2 regions of the Arthrobacter sp. 'calajunan' genome follow, and region 2 is predicted to be linked to the other one. Evidence: riboswitches for the same ligand, from Rfam matches in the RefSeq annotation. Region 2 holds a riboswitch; the other holds the start of a gene.

Region 1 (6,738 bases), 360 kb from region 2:
GCGAAGACCGTCAGGAACGGGAAGATCGCGTCCACCGGCAGGCCCGGGGCGCCGATGCGCACGACATCGAGCAGGATGCCCGCGTCAGGATTCTTCGGGTTCAGCAGGTCGCCGGTGGGGATCACCATGATGATGGTGACCGCGACGAGCATGTAGATCACGGCGCAGATGCCCAGGCTGATGAGCATGATGCGCGGGAAGGTCTTGTTGGGGTTCTTGGTTTCCTCGACCAGATTCACCGAATCCTCGAAGCCGACCATCGCGAAGAACGCGATGGCGGTGCCCATGGTGACCGCTGCGAACAGGCTGCGGTCCTCGGGGGCCTCGAAGACCACCAGTCGGCTGATGTCGCCGTGGCCGCTGGCGATGGCGCCGATGCCGATGGAGATGATCACTGCCATGATGCTCAGGGAGATCACCGTGAGCACCATGTTGAACTTGACCGATTCCCCGACGCCGCGCAGGTTGATCAGGGCCAGGATCACGATGATCGCGATGGCGGCGAACATACCGGCTTCGGGTGTGGTCGGCACGCCCTCGATGAATTGGCCGAAGCCGATCAGCAGGTTCTGCCCAACCAGGGTGGCCGAGGTCGCGGCGCTGGTGATGCCGGAGCAGGCCACCGTGAAGGCCACCAGAAAGGTGACGAAATGTATGCCGAAGGCCTTGTGAATATACAAAGCAGCGCCCGCCGCGTGAGGATACTTGGTGACCAGCTCCATGTAGCTGAAGGCGGTCAGCGTCGCAATGGCGAAGGCGATCAGGAACGGCAGCCAGGCGGCGCCGCCGACCTGTCCGGCGACCTTGCCGGTGATCGCGAAGATGCCTGCGCCGATGATGTCGCCGATGATGAGGAACATCAGGAGTTTGGGGCCGATGACCCGCTTGAGTTCGGCGGGTTGTCCGCCTGGAGTTGAGTCTTCTCGGGTTGCAGTCATAGGCGGATGAGCCTTTCCAATCTTCGATTCGAGCTGAAGAATGCGACATATTTTGTCGTCGTCTATTCAATGGGCGAAATCGATCACTATGCTAACAGCAATAAATGCTTGTCGTTCCGGCCTTTTTCGGAGGATATTCCTCCGTTTATTGAGAATGGCTCTTTGAGGAACTTATGGTTCAGGCATGATTTCGCCGGAGAACGCGAATTTCCGCTGCGGCTACTAGTGTTAGTTGCAAAGAGACATGCTTTCGAAGGATTTAGATGGAATCGGTCATAACTGACGACTTTGCCCCGCTCGCGCAGGCGCTGCAGGACCGTGCCGCAGTGGAGGACGGCTACTCGGCGCAGCTGGCCGTGTACCACCGCGGCGCCCTGGTGTTGAGCCACAGCGTGGGGGAGCACCTTTCGGGGGATGCGCTCACCTGCGTGTTCTCCTGCACCAAAGGGCTCAGCGCACTGGTCATCGCCCTGCTGGTCCAGGACGGGCTGATCGATCCGGTCGCCCCGATCACCGACTACTGGCCCGAATTCGGCACCCACGGCAAGGGCAAACTGAGCGTCGGGGAAGTGCTCAGCCACCAGGCCGGAGTGCTGGGCGTCCCCGGCGGGGCGCCCAGTCAGGTGTTGCTGAACTCCTTGGAATATGCCAAGATCCTCGCCACCATGCCGAGCATCTGGCCGCTGGGCCAGAACATCGTGGGCTACCACGCCATCACCATGGGTGTGCTCATGGAGGAACTGGTCCGCCGGGTCACCGGCAAAGAGCTGAAAGAGGTCTTCGAGGAACGCATCCGCAAGCCCCTGGGCGTGGACGCGTATATCGGGCAGGACGACTCGCTGGAACCGCGCTACCGTGACGTGCTCCCCGCCGCCCCGGCCGAACCGGCATTCTTCGACCCCTTCTCCCCGGCAGGCCTGGCAGTCAACTCGGCCTCCGGGTTCGCGCTGGACAGCGGTCCGGTCTACAACTGGCACGAGCTGGCCAACTCCCGGCAGGTCCGCAGGCTCGGCCCGGCCTCCATGGGCGGCGTCGCCGATGCCCAGTCGCTGGCGGCCATCTACGCGGCCTCCTTCGGCCCGGTGCCCTCACTTGGCGCCGCCCGGGGGTTCCTGAGCGAGGACACCTGGTCCCGGGTATCCGCGGAGCTCGTCTACGGGCACGACCGCACCAACGGGCTGCTCCAGGCCTTTGCCCTGGGATTCATGAAGGCCACCGCCCGCAACGACTATGGTTCGATCTTCGCCTACGGCCACGACGGGGCGAACTCCTCGCTGGCCTTCGCCGATCCGGCCTACCAGCTCGGCTTCGCCTACATTCCGTCGCGCAACGAGGGCGAGAAGAGCATTTCCACGGGCGTGCAGCTCAGCCAGCTGGCGCGCCAGGTGGTTATCGGCAAAATGATGCAGGCCAAGGGCTAGGAGGAAGAGCATGGCAAAGTTTCTGGCAATGGGGGACTCCTTCACCGAAGGCGTTGGCGACGACGATCCGCTGCGCCCCAACCAAGTGCGCGGCTGGGCGGACCGGGTGGCCGAGGTGCTGTGCGCCCGCGGCGACTGGGAATACGCGAACCTCGCGATCCGCGGCAAGAAGATCGGGCAGGTGATCAACCAGCAGATGGACCAGGCGCTGTCCATGAAGCCCGACGTGGTCTCCCTCTACGCCGGCGGCAACGACATCCTGCGGCCCAAGGCCGACCTCGAGGCGCTGATGCGCAGCTACGACAGCATGGTCAAGCGCTTCGCCGATGCCGGGATCACCGTGCTGCTGTTCACCGGCTTCGACACCGTCGACTCGCCGCTGTTCTCCAAGACCCGCCCGCGCACCGCGATCTACAACGAAAAGGTGCGCGAGATCGCCGACCGCTACAACACCCTGGTCGCCGACTACTGGCGTTGGCGCGAATTCTCGGACGTGCGCTACTGGGCCGTGGACCGCCTGCACATGGGCACCGCTGGCCACACGCTCATGGCCGCCAAGGTGCTGGACGTGCTCGGAACCCACGGCGTCACCGAGGGCAATTGGTCCTCCGACATCGAAGTTCCGGTGCTGCCAGCGGCTGCGGTGAACGCCCCCGGTCAGAAGCTGCGCCAGGACCTCGGCTGGGCCCGGGAATACCTGGCTCCATGGGTCAAACGCCGCCTGACAGGCACTTCCTCGGGGGACAGCCTGAGCGCAAAATACCCGGACTACATCCGGCTGGGCGCGGAAAGCAGCTAGCGCTCGTCATGCAGGGGCTCCGGGGCCGAAAGATTGTTTGCAGTTGGCCCCGGGGCGGGTACCATGGGAGGTGTGTTGTGGGTCATTGGCCCGCAACCGAAGCCATAGAAGGATGGCGGGAGAGTCCCGTTCACACCATGGACGGGCGCCGTAGGAGCAATTCCTCCCCAGGAAACTCTCAGGCACCCGTACCGCCATCAAGAGGCAACTCTGGAAAGTAACCGGCCTGTTCCGGTTCACCGAAGGTGCAAGCAACCGGTTTGGTAGGCCGGCTGCGTAAAACTCTCAGGTTGTGCAACAGGGATGGGGAGGGACAGCGACCTTCCTTTGGCATGCGCCAAGACAGATCCCCATGGAGACACCTGCACCATGACCATCACGCAGACTTCTGCTAACACGAACAGCGAATTCGTGTCCCGCCATATCGGCCCGCGTCAGTCCGACGTCGAGACCATGCTCCAGACCCTTGGCTACAACAGCCTGGACGAGCTGATCGACACGGCAGTTCCCGCCGACATCCGCCAAGATGCCGCTCTGGACATCCCGGATGCACTGACCGAGACCGAGGCACTGGCCCACCTGCGTGAGCTGGCCTCCAAGAACGTCATGAAGACCCAGATGATCGGCCAGGGTTTCTACGACACCATCACCCCGGCAGTCATCCGCCGCAACATCGTCGAGAACCCGGCCTGGTACACCGCCTACACCCCGTACCAGCCTGAGATCTCCCAGGGCCGCCTCGAAGCCCTGCTGAACTTCCAGACCATGGTCATGGACTTGACCGGCATGCCGATCGCCAACGCCTCGCTGCTGGACGAATCCTCCGCCGCCGCCGAAGCCGTGCTGATGATGCGCCGCGCCAACAAGAAGAAGTCCAACGGCAAGACCGTGCTGGACTCCAACATCTTCCCGCAGACCATCAAGGTCGTGCAGGGCCGTGCCGATGCGCTGGGCTTCGAGGTCGAGGTCGCCGACCTGTCCGCGGGCTTGCCGGAAGGCGACATCTCGGGCATCGTGCTGCAGCAGCCGGGCAACGACGGCTCGATCGCCGACCACGCCGAGGTCATCGCCGCCGCCAAGGCCGCCGGCGCGATGGTCACCGTGATCGCCGACCTGCTCTCGCTGACCATGATCGCCGCCCCGGGCGAGCAGGGAGCCGACATCGCGGTCGGCAACACCCAGCGCTTCGGCGTGCCGCTGTTCTTCGGCGGCCCGCACGCCGCCTACATGGCCGTGGCCAAGGGACTTGAGCGTTCCATGCCGGGCCGCCTGGTGGGTGTCTCCACCGACGACGCCGGCACCAACGCCTATCGCCTGGCCCTGCAGACCCGCGAGCAGCACATCCGCCGCGAGAAGGCCACCTCCAACATCTGCACCGCCCAGGCGCTGCTGGCCATCTGCGCCTCGATGTACGCCGTCTACCACGGCCCTGCAGGCCTGAAGCAGATCGCCACCCGCGCCCACAACCACGCCCGCGTGCTGGCCAGCTCCCTGGTCGCCGGCGGCTTCGAACTGGCATCGCAGGCCTTCTTCGACACCGTGGTCGTGACCGTCAAGGACGCCGAGGAAGTCATTGCCAAGGCCAACGATGCAGGCATCAACCTGCGCAAGGTCTCCGGCACCCAGGTCGGCATCTCCACCGACGAGACCACCACCTCCGCCACCGTCAAGGCCCTGGCCGGCGTCTTCGGCGTGGAACTGTCAGCACCGGAAGGCTTCGAGATCCCCGAGGGCCAGGTGCGCACCAGCGCCTACCTGACCCACCCGATCTTCAACACCATCTCCTCCGAGACCCAGATGATGCGCTACCTGCGCCGCCTCTCGGACCGCGACCTGGCCCTGGACCGCACCATGATCCCGCTGGGCTCGTGCACCATGAAGCTGAACTCGGCCGCCGAGATGGAATCCATCACCTGGCCTGAGTTCGCCTCCATCCACCCGTACGCCCCGGCAGCGCAGACCGCCGGTTGGCGCGAGTTGATCACCGACCTGGAAGGCCGCCTGACCGCGATCACCGGCTACGCCGGCGTCTCCATCCAGCCGAACGCCGGCTCCCAGGGCGAGTACGCAGGCCTGCTGGCGATCTCCGACTACCATGCTTCGCGCGGCGAGTCGCAGCGCAACGTCTGCCTGATCCCCGCCTCGGCCCACGGCACCAACGCCGCCTCGGCAGTGCTGGCCGGCATGAAGGTTGTGGTCGTCAAGACCGCAGCCGACGGCACCATCGACGCCGGCGACCTGGATGCCAAGATCGAGGCCAACAAGGACGTGCTGGCCGCGATCATGATCACCTACCCGTCCACCCACGGCGTGTACGACGCCGACGTGCGCGAGGTCTGCGGCAAGATCCACGACGCCGGGGGACAGGTCTACATCGACGGCGCGAACATGAACGCCCTGGTGGGTCTCGCCCAGCCGGGCAAGTTCGGCGGCGACGTCTCGCACCTGAACCTGCACAAGACCTTCTGCATCCCGCACGGCGGCGGCGGTCCGGGCGTCGGCCCGATCGGCGTGGGCGAGCACCTGGTGCCGTTCCTGCCGGGCGACGCCTCGGGCACCTACTCCGAGCGCGACGGCGTGCCAGTGGTCGCCACCGCCTTCGGCTCGGCCGGCGTGCTGCCGATCTCTTGGGCCTACATCGCGATGATGGGCGGCGAGGGCCTGACCAGCGCCACCAAGCACGCGATCTTGAACGCGAACTACATCGCCAAGCGCCTGAATGAGCACTTCCCGATCCTGTTTACCGGCAACAAGGAACTGGTTGCGCACGAGTGCATCCTGGACCTGCGCGAAGTCACCGCCAAGACCGGCGTCACCGCAGAAGACGTGGCCAAGCGACTGATCGACTTCGGCTTCCACGCACCGACCCTGGCTTTCCCGGTCGCCGGCACCCTGATGGTGGAGCCGACCGAGTCGGAGGACCTGGCAGAGATCGAGCGCTTCATCGAAGCCATGATCACCATCCGCCAGGAAATGGAAGAAGTGCTGGCCGGCGTCTACGAGCTGGCCGAATCCCCGCTGCGCCGTGCCCCGCACACCGTGGCGGCAGTGGTCAACAGCGGTTGGGACCGCAAGTACACCGTCGAGCAGGCAGCCTTCCCGGTCGCCAGCCTCAAGGTGGACAAGTACTTCCCTGCTGTGGGCCGCATCGACGGCGCCGGCGGCGACCGCAACCTCATCTGCTCCTGCCCTGCTCCAGAAGCCTTCGAAGACTAGGAACATCGCAATGACTGAAACCATCACCAAGCACACCGCGCTGCACGGCAAGCACGAAGCCCTGGGCGCGAGCTTCACCGACTTCGGCGGCTGGGACATGCCGCTGAAGTACGGTTCGGAACTGGCAGAGCACAAGGCGGTGCGCGCCACCGCGGGCCTGTTCGACCTGTCCCACATGGGCGAGGTCTGGGTTTCCGGCCCGCAGGCAGCCAGCGCGCTGAACACCGCGCTGGCCGGCAACTTCGCCCTGATGAAGGTCGGCAAGGCCAAGTACTCGCTGATCCTGAACGAAGCCGGCAAGATCATCGACGACCTGATCGTCTACCGCATGGAAGACGAAAAGTACCTGGTGGTGCCGAACGCC
Region 2 (6,738 bases):
CGACTTTGTCGTGCTCTCGGAATCGCCGCTGGAGGCTGACGAAATCGCAGCCATTGAGGTACTCGGGACTTACGTCGGAGGCCGATCAAGCTTCACCAAGTCAGAAATTCCCGCCCATGTGTAGACCCACAGGGTGCAGGTCAATAGATTAAAATTCAGGAGAGAAGATGAAAATCCATCACGAATCGTTCTTGGCAGACTTCGCTTCAATGAGCCGCAACGGTGCCACACCTGGTGGTGGCGTTGACCGACAGGCAGCTACGACGGCAGACGGACAAAATCGAAACTGGTTCCGTGGGCTAGTGGAGGGCCACGGGTTCTCCGTCCACTATGACAACGTGGGCAACCAGTTTTCCCTACTGGAACTATCTCCAGGAGCTCCATGGATCGCTGTGGGATCGCACCTTGATTCACAGCCATTGGCAGGGCGTTTCGACGGCGCGTATGGCGTTTTGGCAGGGGCCCACGCTGCATTACGCGTGCGTGAAACCATACAAGACAACGAATCAGCGAAATTCAATATTGTTGTCGTCAACTGGTTTAACGAAGAAGGCTGTCGTTTCAAGCCATCCATGATGGGTAGCGCAGTTTTTACGGGTAAGCTTCCAGCCCCGCAGGTTCTGGCAACAACTGATCCTCACGGTGTGAGTGTTCGCGAAGCTCTCGAATCAATTGGAACCATAGGTGATTTTGAGATCGAGGTGGCTGCATACGTAGAGATCCACATTGAGCAAGGACGCTCTATGGAAGACCAGGGGCTAGACATAGGGCTGGTCGAATCGACCTGGGGTGCAAACAAGTACGAATTCATAGTTCACGGGGAACAAGCGCATACCGGAGCTACCATCATTGCAGACCGACAAGATGCCTTGCTTGGTGCCAGCGCGCTCGTCGTCGCTGCGCGAGAGGTCGCTTTGGAACATTCCACCGATGAACACATGGTAATCACCTCCTGCGGCGAATTCTCCGTGTACCCCAACTCGCCCGTGGTTGTAGCTAGTCGTGTAAATCTTCTGGTGGATCTTCGATCTACCGATGCTGACGTACTAGCCGCAGCGGATGCGGATCTGCGCTCCCGTGTGAAGCGAATCGAAAAGCTGGCAAATGTCAGCATCGAACGGGGTGCTGAGCATGTCTGGGCTGCAAAAGCCTACGATCAGGCGGGACTCAAGCTGGCTGCCGACGCAGCGCAATCCCTGGGCCTCCGGCATGGGGTAGTCCGGACACTGGCCGGACACGATTCAACGAATATGAAAGACATTGTCCCAACCATCATGTTGTTCGTCCCCAGCGTGGATGGTATCAGCCACAATGAACGCGAGCTGACACACGACAAGGACATGCTAGCTGGACTAGATCTTCTCGCCGAAGTACTTCATCGCGTTGTACAAGGCCAATTCGTTCCAGCGGATGCGCTCCTTGTCTCTGCAACCGGGCAGTCTCAGTAGATCATGCTCGGCGACGAATATTGGCGCCCTTAAACTCGTTTTTGGGGCGCCAATTGGAATGGCTTCTCCCACGCGGTCTTAGTTCTGCTTTTGCTCGACGTGCTTCTGCTGACCCACGACGATGCCGATCGCCACGCTCAGCGCCGCACCGGTGGCCGCCCCGAGCACCGTCATGGTGACCCGGTCAACCAGCAGCACCATGGGATCCTCGGGGCTGGCGAGGTGTACCATGAGCAGCGCGACCATGGTCATGAAGACCATGCCCACCGCGTAATTGCGCAGGATGACGACCTCGATGCAGAACTGGCCGACCAGCGCCACCGCAAGCAGCACCCAGAGATTGGGTTCGAAGACGAACACCGCCCAGGTCAGCAGCACGCCGATGCAGGTTCCGACGCAGCGTTGCAGGGCCCGGGCAACCCGGCTGTGGACGGTTGCCCCCATCACCCCGGAAATTGCGCCAAGGCTCGCCCAGTACCAGTGGTCTCCCCCAAGAAGATAGGCCACGACACCGGCCAACAAGACGGCGATGCCCATGCGCACGGATTCATGGACCGATTTCTCGGTCGGCGCCCAGGTCGGTTCCGCCTTCAGCGCGGCCGCCAGTCGGCCGCGTCGGGCCGACAGCCCGAGCATGACCAGCAGGCTGAACAATGCGGTGCCCGCACCGACCAGCAGCACCCCGATGAAGCTTTCGCCGCTTGCCGGAACCGAGAGGCAGGCACCGCCGGCGAACACCGCGAAGATCGGTCCCGGCGGAAGCCAGCGCACCCCGCGCGACACCAGATTGGAGCCGAAGGCGATCACGGCCAAGACAAGTGCATCGACGATGAACGGCGTCTGGAGAAAGGAGAACAGCGTGCCCAGCAGCATGGATGCTACCTGCACCGCGCCGCAGCTGAGCTGCTGCCAGAAGCGGACCGCGTAGTTGTCGTAGCGGCCGAAGACTGCGCAGAAGGCGCCGAACCCTGCATACATCGCCCAATCCATCCGTCCCAGGCTGGCGAGGATGAGCAGCGGCACCGCCAGGCAGAACGTGGCCCGGGCCGCGGGCCGCAACGCCGGCATGCGCGGGGCGACGGCAACGCTGTGCTTCCAGATCTGTTGTGCGTGGGCAATCACGGGCGAGCTTCCTCCTCGCTGGCGACTACCAGCTGCAGCAGGCCGCGCAGCTGGTCGCGCTGGGCCGCATCCAGCACGCTGTAGATCTTCTCCTCGCCTTCGCGGGCCGCTTCGACGGCACGGTCCGCAAAACGACGCCCTTCAGCGGTCAGCTCGATGAGCCGGCGGCGGCGGTCCGCCGGGTCCACGGTGCGCTGCAGCGTACCGTGCGCTTCCAGCCGGTCGAGGTAGGCGACCATATGGCCGCGGTTGATATTGGCCCGGTCGGCCAGGTCGTTCTGGTACATCGCGCCGGACTCTTCCAGTGCGCTGATGATCGTGAAGTGGTGGCGCGTCAGCCCCTCGGCGTCCATGAGCGCACCGAGCGCCGTGGTACCCACGCGCCCAACCCGGGTCGCCAGATAACTCAAGGAGTTCCATTGGAATTGGGGCGGTTTCTGTTCATTCACCCACCGAGAATATCATTTCACAATGAAATGATTTCATAGCGGGACAGATTGCCGCCCCGAACGCGACCCAGGGGCGGGAACCTGGGGTCTCATATTAAGCGTTGCGCCGTTTCAAACTTTAAGCCACAAGACGGAATTGAAACGCACTTGTCAATAAGGATTTTCGAAAGGACCTTTTGAGGCTTTACGATGATTTTCCGGCAGATTCAATTTGCATCGCTTCACGTTTCCAAGGCATACTGTGATGGCAGTCACCAAACAGCCATTGATGCGTGGCGGGAGAGCCCCGTCCTGAACCAAGGGCGGGCGCCGTAGGAGCAATTCCTCCCCGGGAAACTCTCAGGCCCCCGTACCGCCACGAACAGGCACATCTGGAAAGTAGCGCGATGAAGGTCGCGCTCACCGAAGGAGCAGGCTTCGCCCAGTATTCGGCGCGAAGTGAAAACTCTCAGGTACGCAAACAGATTGGGGAGGAACATCAGAACAGTGCCGCACTCGCGGGCACGCCCATGATGCTCCCCCGTGGTCGCGGCAGGCACTTGCTTTGAGCGCTTGAGCCTTATGCGGCCGAAAACAGGAGAACACCACGATGCGCGTGTTCGAAGGTAGCGCTGTCCGCGGACAGGCCCACCGGCTTGTCCCGGATTGCGTCGGGTGCGGGATCCCCCACTCCCGGAAGGCGCCTGAATGAGCTCAACCAGCTCTGCCCCCAAGCTCGAACGCGGACTCTCCAATCGCCATATCCAGCTCATCGCAATCGGCGGCGCCATCGGCACCGGCCTGTTCATGGGCTCCGGCAAGACCATCGCCGTCGCCGGCCCCTCGGTCATCTTCGTGTACATGATCATCGGCTTCATGCTCTTCTTCGTCATGCGCGCCATGGGCGAGCTGCTGCTGAGCAACCTCAACTACAAGACCTTCGCCGACTTCGCCGGCGACCTGCTCGGCCCCTGGGCCGCCTTCTTCACAGGCTGGACCTACTGGTTCTGCTGGGTTGTCACCGGCATCGCGGATGTCGTGGCCATCGCGCACTACGTCGCCTTCTGGTGGGGCGACCTGCCCCTGTGGATCCCGGGCCTGGCCTGCATCGTCCTGCTGCTGGTGCTGAACCTGAGCACCGTGAAGGCCTTCGGCGAAACCGAATTCTGGTTCGCCCTGGTCAAGATCATCGCCATCGGTGCGCTGATCGTGGTGGGTCTGGCCATGGTCATCACTGGATTCCAGCACAACGGCATCAGCTCTTCCTTCTCCAACCTCTGGGCGCATGGAGGTATGTTCCCGAACGGCGCCATGGGCTTCGTGGCCGGCTTCCAGATCGCAGTGTTCGCCTTCGTGGGCATCGAACTGGTCGGCACCACCGCGGCCGAGACCAAGGACCCGGAGAAGACCCTGCCCAAGGCGATCAACTCGATCCCGCTGCGCATCCTGTTCTTCTACGTCGGCGCGCTGCTGGTGTTGATGATGGTCGAGCCGTGGACGCTGTTCTCCGCCGAGGAATCCCCGTTCGTCGGCATGTTTACCCTGGCCGGGCTGGCCGGCGCCGCGGGCATCATCAACTTCGTGGTGCTCACCTCCGCCACCTCCAGCGCCAACTCGGGCATCTACTCGACCTCGCGCATGCTGCGCGGCCTGGCATTGGAAGGCGACGCCCCGAAGAAGTTCGAGCGGCTCTCCTCCCGCAAGGTGCCGCGCAACGCGCTGATGTTCTCATGCATGTTCCTGCTGGCAGGCGTCGCGCTGCTCTACAGCGGCGACTCGGTGATGGCGGTGTTCACGCTGGTGACCACCATTTCAGCCCTCTGCTTCATGTTCGTCTGGTCGATCATCCTGCTCAGCTACCTGGCTTACCGGGCCCGCCGCCCGCAGCTGCATGACGCCAGCGCCTTCAAGATGCCCGGCGGACGGTTCATGCCGTACGTCGTGCTGGCATTCTTCGTCTTCATCCTGTGGGCGTTGACCACCCAGGCCGACACGCTGGTCGCGCTGATCGCCACCCCGCTCTGGTTCATCGGGCTGGGCATCGGCTACCTGGGGGTCCGCCGCGATCCGAAGCACGAGGCGCTGCGCCTGGCCCACGCCGGCAAGGTCGCCCACGAGCGCCGCGAGGCGGCCGCCTACCGCAGCACCGTGTCAGCCGGCGCAGCCCAGGCCGAGAAGGCCAAAGAAAGCATCGACAGCTAGCGCCTTTGGGCAACCATCGAGGGCCTCGCAACGTCACGGGATGACGGTGCGAGGCCCTTGGCGTCAGCACGGGAGAACAGGCCGGCGGCTACCGGCTCGCGGCCAGGTCTTCCAGCAGGAACTTCGCGCCGAGCTCACCGATCAGCACCGCCGGGGCGTTGGTGTTGCCGGTGGTGATGCGCGGCATAATGGACGCGTCGATGACCCGCAGGCCCTTCAGCCCGTTGAGCTTCAGCCGCGGATCCACCACCGCCTGCGCGTCGACGCCCATACGGCAGGTGCCCACCTGGTGGTGGTAGGTCACCACGTTGTTGCGGATGTAGTCCTCCAGCGCCGCGTCGTCCTGCACCTCGGCGCCCGGATAGACCTCCACCGCTCCCCAGTCCCCAGCCAGCGCCGGCTGCGCCATGATGTCGCGGCACTGCTTGATGGAGAACAGGAACGCGTCCATGTCCCGCCGGTCATCCAGCGCGTTGAGGTCGATGCGCACCGGGTCGTCCAGCGACGGCCCGGACAGCGTCAGCTCGCCGCGGCTGTGAGGGGCAATGATGCCCGAGTGCAGGGTGAATGCCGTGCCTTGAACCGGTTCCATGCCCGGCGAGTACATCGGCACGGAGAAGAAGATCGGCTGGGTGTCGGGCACGTCCAGATCCTCCCGCGACTTGGCGAACAGGTGGGTCTGCGACACCGAGATGCCGGTGCGCGGCGCCGGGATGTCCTTGGCAGTGGTCTGCCCGATCACCGGGGCCAGCAGGTGGTCGTGCAGGTTCTTGCCGACCTGCGGGGCATCCAGCAGCGGAGCGACGCCGGCGGCCTCCAACTCCGCCGAGGGGCCGATGCCCGAACGCAACAGGATCTGCGGGGAGCCCAGCGCGCCGGCGCTGAGCACCACCTCGTCCGCGCGCAGCTCGTGCAGCTGCCCGCCGCTGCGGTAGCGCACGCCCACCGCCGCGCCGTCCTCGACCAGCAGCGAGTGAACCTGTGCGCCGGTGATGATCCGCAGCTTGTCGCGCACCGGCTTCAGGTAGGCCTTCCAGGTGTTGATGCGTTCGCCGTCGACGATGTTCACCTGCTCCTGGGAGACGCCTTCCAGGGATTGGCCGTTGTAGTCCTGGTTGTGCTCGACGCCGGATTGCACTGCGGCCTGGATGATCGACTGGTGGATCTCGTCCAGCGGGTACTTGTCGACTACGGGCAGCAGGCCCGCGCCGCCGCGCAGCTCGCTGGCGCCTCCGGAGAAGTTCTCGATGTCCTTGTAAACCGGCAGGACGTTCTCCCAGGCCCAGTCGGGGCTGCTGACGCTGGCCCAGTGGTCGAAGTCCTGCGGGGCGCAGCGCACCCAGATGGTGGCGTTCAGCGCATGCGAGCCACCCATGACCTTGCCGCGCGGCAGGTGCATCGGCTTGCTGGCGGTGCCGTTCATGGGCGCGGTGTAGTAGTCCCAGTCGTCCTCGCTGTGCCACAGCTCCCCCATGCGCGAGAGGTCGTGGATGGCGGGGTTGGTGTCCTCGTTGCCTGCCTCGAACAAGGTGACGCTG

The links. A riboswitch is a leader RNA that binds a small molecule or an ion and turns the genes downstream of it on or off. The one in region 2 is predicted to bind glycine.
Region 1: linked by a shared signal. The riboswitch ahead of gcvP (aminomethyl-transferring glycine dehydrogenase) and the one ahead of cycA (D-serine/D-alanine/glycine transporter) in region 2 are both predicted to bind glycine.

What each region holds. Positions count from the first base shown of each region.
Region 1 covers NZ_JBKZDY010000003.1:485,500-492,237, forward strand. The annotation lists gene RF641_RS07125 (APC family permease) at 1-938, opposite strand, end outside; gene RF641_RS07130 (serine hydrolase domain-containing protein) at 1,202-2,359, shown strand; gene RF641_RS07135 (SGNH/GDSL hydrolase family protein) at 2,370-3,158, shown strand; glycine riboswitch at 3,265-3,362, shown strand; gene gcvP (aminomethyl-transferring glycine dehydrogenase) at 3,528-6,374, shown strand; gene gcvT (glycine cleavage system aminomethyltransferase GcvT) at 6,385-6,738, shown strand, end outside.
Region 2 covers NZ_JBKZDY010000003.1:122,954-129,691, reverse strand. The annotation lists gene RF641_RS05445 (amidohydrolase) at 1-124, shown strand, start outside; gene RF641_RS05440 (M20 family metallo-hydrolase) at 168-1,448, shown strand; gene RF641_RS05435 (FUSC family protein) at 1,527-2,570, opposite strand; gene RF641_RS05430 (MarR family winged helix-turn-helix transcriptional regulator) at 2,567-3,019, opposite strand; glycine riboswitch at 3,286-3,384, shown strand; glycine riboswitch at 3,385-3,493, shown strand; gene cycA (D-serine/D-alanine/glycine transporter) at 3,707-5,200, shown strand; gene RF641_RS05420 (GMC family oxidoreductase) at 5,289-6,738, opposite strand, start outside.